Regions from separate parts of the Micromonospora jinlongensis genome, predicted to be linked through region 2. Evidence: predicted binding sites of a transcription regulator. Region 2 holds the regulator's gene; the other holds the start of a gene.
What was found. The regulator HspR, encoded in region 2, represses chaperone genes until heat shock. The targets are predictions, from matches to a motif close to TTGAGTNNNNNNNACTCAA.
Positions count from the first base shown of each region.

Region 1: the regulator HspR is predicted to act here: its motif matches at 1,349-1,367, upstream of lon (endopeptidase La).

Region 1 covers NZ_JACCHK010000001.1:1,082,183-1,085,387, forward strand. Annotated here, with positions in the region: gene lon (endopeptidase La) at 1-1,325, opposite strand, end outside; gene HNR22_RS04515 (manganese catalase) at 1,467-2,336, opposite strand; gene HNR22_RS04520 (sensor histidine kinase) at 2,420-3,151, opposite strand.
Region 2 covers NZ_JACCHK010000001.1:4,464,606-4,467,810, forward strand. Annotated here, with positions in the region: gene dnaJ (molecular chaperone DnaJ) at 1-1,160, shown strand, start outside; gene HNR22_RS19870 (heat shock protein transcriptional repressor HspR) at 1,191-1,631, shown strand; gene HNR22_RS19875 (hypothetical protein) at 1,767-1,961, shown strand; gene HNR22_RS19880 (hypothetical protein) at 2,042-2,473, opposite strand; gene HNR22_RS19885 (cation:proton antiporter) at 2,616-3,205, opposite strand, start outside.

The sequences.
Region 1 (3,205 bases), 3.4 Mb from region 2:
AAGGTGTGGTTCTGCGCCGGGTCGAGCACCTCCAGCAGGGCGGCGGCCGGGTCACCGGCGTAGCCGGCGTTCAGCTTGTCCACCTCGTCGAGGAGCACGACCGGGTTCATCGAGCCGGCCTCGCGCAGCGCGCGGACGATCCGGCCGGGCAGCGCGCCGACGTAGGTGCGCCGGTGACCGCGGATCTCCGCCTCGTCGCGGACGCCGCCGAGCGACACCCGGACGAAGTTGCGCCCGAGCGCACGCGCCACGGACTCGCCGAGGCTGGTCTTGCCGACGCCGGGAGGGCCGGCGAGGGCGAGCACCGCGCCGGAGCCGCGACCGCCGACCACGCCGAGGTTGCGCTCGGCACGACGGTTGCGCACGGCCAGGTACTCCAGGATGCGGTCCTTCACGTCGGCCAGGCCGGCGTGGTCGGCGTCGAGCACCGCCCGGGCCGCGGCCAGGTCCGTGTTGTCCTCGGTACGCGTGCCCCACGGCATTTCGAGCACGGTGTCCAGCCAGGTGCGGATCCAGCCCGCCTCCGGGGAGGCATCGCTGGCCCGTTCCAGCTTGCCGACCTCGCGCATGGCCGCCTCGCGGACCTTCTCCGGCAGCTCGGCGGACTCGACCCGGGAGCGGTAGTCGGCCGAGCCGTCCGGCTCGTCCTCACCCAGCTCCTTGCGGATCGCGGCGAGCTGCTGGCGCAGCAGGAACTCCCGCTGGGACTTCTCCAGCCCCTCGCGGACGTCACTGTTGATCTGCTCGGTGACCTCCTGCTCGGCCAGGTAGTCCTTCACCCAGCCGACCAGCAGCTCCAGCCGGGCGGTCACGTCCGGCGCGGTGAGCAGCTCGGTCTTCTGGTCCAGGGTCAGCCAGGGCGCGTAGCCGGCCGAGTCGGCCAGCTCGGACAGGTCGGTCATCCGCTCCACCGCGTCGATGACCTGCCAGGCGCCCCGCTGCTGGAGCACGGAGGTCACCAGGGCGCGGTACTCGCGGGCGAGTTCCCGGGCGCGGCCGGCGGGAGCGGGTTCGTCGAGTTCGGAGGCCTCGACCCAGAGTGCGGCGCCGGGCCCGGGCACGCCGGAGCCGATCCGGGCCCGGGACAGACCACGGATGACGGCGGCGGGCTCACCCTCGGGCAGCCGGCCGACCTTCTCGATGGTGGCGACCACGCCGACCGGGCCGTACTCGCCGTCGATACGCGGCACGGCCAGCAGCTTGCGGTCGCCGGTCGCCCGGGCTGCGTCGATCGCGGCCTGGGTCGTCGGGTCGAGGGTCACCGGGATCACCATGCCGGGCAGCAGCACGGCGTCGGTCAGGGGAAGTACCGGAAGAGTTGCCATCGAACACCTGCTATCGCGTTGAGTTGAGCGTGTCTCACTCAAGTAACAAAGCGTTCCCCTTGTTCCGCTCTGTGACCCAGACCACTCCAACGGCCTGTCCGGCGGGTCGCCCGGGACCGGCGGGCGACCCGACCGGGCACCTCAGGTGAGCTTGCTCTTCACCGTGTTCACGACCGAGCCGGCCACACCCGGGTTGGTGCCGTACAGGCGCGGGTCTCCCGGAGGCAGCACCGGCTCCGGGGCGTTCGCCCGCGGGCTGTCGCCGTACCGGAACTCGCCCTTGCCGTCCGGCGTGGGCCCGGACGCCCAGCGCCCCTCGTTGGCATCGGTGCCCGAGGAGAAGCTGAGGTAGGTGTAGCCGAACTCCTCGGTGAACTCGCCGGAGTCCGGGAATGCCTCGGGCACCGGCATGTCCTCCAGGCCGTCCTCCTTGAGCTGCTCGATCGCCGCCAGCCACATGTTCTGGTGCATGGTGTCGCGGGCCAGCAGGAAGCGCAGCATCTGCTTGACGCCCGGGTCGTCCGTCATGTTGAACAACCGGGCGACCTGGAGCCGACCCTGCGCCTCCGCGGTGACGTTGAGCTGGAAGTCGGCCAGCAGGTTACCGCTGGCGGTGACGAACGAGCCGTTCCAGGGCACCCCGTTGGAGTCGGCGGGCAACGCCCCGCCACCGCCGTGGATGAAGTGCGCCGGGTTCGACGCGGCGAAGGTCGCCGCGCCCCCAGGGTTGCCCGCGACGCCCTCCGACATCGACAGCGGCGCGTTGTCCAACAGTCGGGTGATCATCGTGACGATCATCTCGACGTGGCCCATCTCCTCGGTGCCGACGTCGAGCAGCAGGTCCTTGTACTTGCCGGGCAGCCGGCAGTTCCACCCCTGGAACAGGTACTGGTTGGCGACGGTCATCTCACCCCACTTGCCGCCCAGCACCTCCTGCAGGCGACGGGCGAACGCGGCGTCCGGGCCGTCCGGCTTGGCTTCGAACTGCAGGTCCTTCACATGACTGAACATCTGACCCCCTCATAACGGGAACTGGCAGAGGATGCCGTTCCCGCCTCGGTGACCCCACCGGGCCAACCCGTGTCCCGATGGGGTCAGCGCGGCGGGTGAACCGTCGGCAGCAGCACCTCCAGCGCCACGCCACGCGGTCGCAGCCGGTGCACCCGCAGCGCTCCCCCGTCCGTCACGAGGAGCTGCCGCACGATCCACAGCCCCAGCCCGGACATCCCAACCGTCGGCGCCGGACGGCGCAACGCGGACAGCAACGCGTCGTCGACCCGTCCCTCGTCGGTGACCAGGACACTCAGGCCAGGCCCACGCACTGTGGCGTACAGCCCCACCTGCCCGTCCGGTGGCCCGTGCCGCAGCGCGTTCTCCACCAGGTTGACCAGCACCTGGCGGGTCCGTCCGGCCGGCACCGGGCACGCGCCCGCCCGCCGGGTGGCCCGCGCACGCCGTCGACCGGCCGGCACCAGCGCGGCGGCCTCACGCAGGATGCCCGCCAGCGGGACGGCCGGCTCCGGCTGTGGCACCAGCGCCAGCGCGCCGGTGCCGGCGGTCGCGTCGCGCAGCAGGCTCTGCAGGTGGACGGCCTGATCGCGGGCCAACTCGGTGATCGCCCGCCGGTCGGCGCCGCTGAGTTCCCGCTGCTCGTCGGCCAGCGCGCGGGTCAGCGAGGTCAGGGTGCTGATCGGCGTACGGAACTCGTGGCACAACACCCGCAGCAGCAACTCCGAATCCGCCATCGGTGGTCGCATCTCACCCGGAGCCGGTTCGATCCGGCGCAACCCTCGCAGCAGGCCCTGCAAACCGTGGCGTGCGCGCATCCACCCGACTCCCCTCGTTCGGTGCGTACCCGCATGATCGGTACCCGCTGGGGA
Region 2 (3,205 bases):
AGAAGGACTTCTACGCCGTGCTCGGCGTGGACAAGGCCGCCTCCGCGGATGACATCAAGAAGGCGTACCGCAAGGTGGCCCGGGAGTCGCACCCGGACCACAACCCGGGCGACCCGAAGGCCGAGGAGCGGTTCAAGGCCGCGTCCGAGGCCTACAACGTCCTGTCGGACACGGGTCGCCGTCGCGAGTACGACGAGATGCGCTCGCTGTTCGGCTCGGGAGCGTTCCGGCGCGGCGCCCGGGGCGGAGGCCAGCCGGGTGGCATGCCGTTCGACGTCTCCGACATGTTCGGCGGCGGTGGAGGCGGCGACCGTCGCTTCGGCGGTGCCGGCTTCCAGGACCTGTTCAGTTCGATCTTCACCGGTGGCCAGGCCGGTGGGCAGGCCGCCCCGCGCGGTCCGGCCCGTGGTCGGGACGTCGAGACCGAGGTGGCACTGGACTTCGGTGACGCCGTACGCGGGGTGACGCTGCCCCTGACGCTGCGCGCCCCCGGAGTCTGCGAGACCTGCCACGGCAACGGGGCCAAGCCCGGCACCCAGCCGCGTACCTGCACGGTCTGCCACGGCGCCGGGGTGACCACCCGCGACCAGGGTGCGTTCAGCTTCTCCGAGCCGTGCCGCAACTGCCAGGGCGTCGGCACCGTGGTCGAGGAGAAGTGCCCGGAGTGCCACGGCAGCGGCGGGGTCACCAAGACCCGCACCATGAACGTACGGTTCCCGGCCGGGGTGGCCGACGGTCAGCGCATCCGGCTGGCCGGGCGCGGTGAGCCAGGCGAGCGCGGCGGCCCTGCTGGTGACCTCTTCGTGCAGGTCAAGGTTCGGCCGGACGAGCTGTTCGGGCGTACCGGTGACGACCTGACGCTGACCGTGCCGGTGACCTTCGCGGAGGCCGTGCTCGGAACGGACCTGCGGGTGCCCACGCTCGACGGCGCGGTGACCCTGCGGGTTCCGCCCGGGACGCCGAGCGGGCGGGTGCTGCGGGCCCGCGGCAAGGGTGTGGTCCGCCGCGACGGGCAGGCCGGTGACCTGCTGGTCACGTTGGACGTGGTTGTCCCGGCCCGACTGTCGGACGAGGCGCGCGCGGCACTGGAGGCGTTCGCCGAGCAGAGCCCGCCGGCGGCCCGGGAACATCTCGACGCTCGGGTGCGTCGGGTCAGTTAGTCCGATGGAGTGGACGCGGAGGTGAGCGGCATGTCGGGCGAGTTCATCGGTTCGGGTGACCCTGCCTACGAGGCCAAGGTTCTGATGATCTCGGTTGCGGCCCGGATGGCGGGGATGCACCCACAGACCCTGCGGCAGTACGACCGGCTGGGGCTGGTGCAGCCCGGCCGGGCCGCTGGTGGCGGACGTCGGTACAGCGTGCGCGACGTGGTGCTGCTGCGCGAGGTCCAGCGGCTCAGTCAGGACGACGGGATCAACCTGGCCGGCGTCAAGCGGATCATCGGGTTGGAGCGGCTGCTGGAGCAGGCGCAGCAGCGGGTGGCCCGACTGGAGGCGGAGCTGGACGCCGCGTACCGCCGGGTGGCCGAGCTGGAGTCGCTGGCCCGCTTCCCGGGTCGGGACCTGGTGCCGACCAACCGCACGTCCACCGCGCTGGTTGTCTGGCGACCTCGCCGCATGCCCGATCGCTGACCAACCGCTCACCCCGCGCTGTCTTTCGGCCCGGACCGTACCGGATTTCCCGGCGCGGTCCGGGCCGCTTCGGTTAGCCTGTCGATACGGTCCAATCGGCTTAATACGGACCTACCGGCATGGCGAGGGGGAGCGATGGCGGAGCCGGCGAAGAAGGTTGCCCAGCAGGCGGAAGAACGGTTGGAAGAACTGGCCGAGACCGTCCGCAAGAAGTTCGACAAGGTGACCGAGGGGACCTACCGGGACCGGGTCGTCGGGGGTCGGTTCGCCAGCCGGGACGACCACGGCGGCGAGAAGGACCGAGCCGAGACGGAACGGCGGCAGGACTGACCGGTGACCGACGTGCGGGCCGGGACCCACGGGGGGTCCCGGCCCGTTCGCGTCAATAGAGTGCGGGCCGGGACGCTACCTCAGCCGAGGCGGCGGTTCTCGCGGACCAGGCCGCCCTCGCACCAGTCCCGGTAGACGAAGAGATCCGGTCGGGCCAGCAGCACCCGGCCGTTGTGCGCCCAGATCTTCATCAGCTCGTCGCCGTCACGCTCGGCCTGTTCGACGAGCTTGCGGAAGCGACGCTTCGGGTGGGCCCGGAAGTTCGTCCGGATGCCGTCGGCCGCGTAGATGTAGAGGCAGTGCAACGCGAACCGCCGCGCCGGGCAGGACGGGTCCATCGCCAACTCGAAGAGCGTCAACACCAGTCGATCACCGGAGACCAGCAGGTCCCAGTCGGGCGGCATCGAAGCCAACGGCACCGAATCAGGCTGGTACGCCCAAGCTCGCAACTCCGCCGGACTCGGATCGACGGGGTTGGCGAAGCCGTGGAACGTCGATTCCTGCACGCTCACCGGCCGACCTTCCGCTCTCGCCCGCGTTGGCTGCGCTGCCTGCGGACCCTGGCTGCTGGGGCGAAACGGTAACCCGCCGTCGAGTGCTGCGGTAGTCCCCGTGGGGAGCAATTCAGCAACCGTTGGGGTCGGGGCTGCGCGGTCAGTCGTGGATCGGGACCGGTGCCGCCCGCTGGGCCGCCGCGCGGGTGCGCAGCCACCGCTTGAACCACGGGAAGTCCGGCAGCCGGGCGAGGATCGGCCCGGTCACCACGGTGATCAGGACGTACGTCGCGGCCAGGGCGGCCAACCGCGGCTCGACGCTCCCGGCGGCCACCGCGAGTCCGGCGATGACGATGGAGAACTCACCTCGGGGTACGAGTGCGAGGCCGGCCCGCCATCGGCCGGGTTCCGCGATGCCCACCCGACGCGCCGCGAGGTAGCCGGTGAGCGTCTTCGTCGCCATGGTGACCACGGCCAACGCGAGCGCCGGCAACAGCACCGGCGGGATGTCCCGTGGGTCGGTGACCAGGCCGAAGAAGACGAAGAACACAGCGGCGAACAGGTCCCGCAGGGGGGAGAGCAACTCGGTCGCGTGGTGAGCCACCGGGCCGGAGAGCGCGATGCCGACGAGGAACGCGCCGACCGCCGCCGACACCTGCAACTTCGCCGCGAGCCCGGCGATCAGCAGGGTCAGGCCGAGTACGCCGAGCAGCAGCGCTTCCGGATCCTTCGCGGACAGGGCGGACGAGA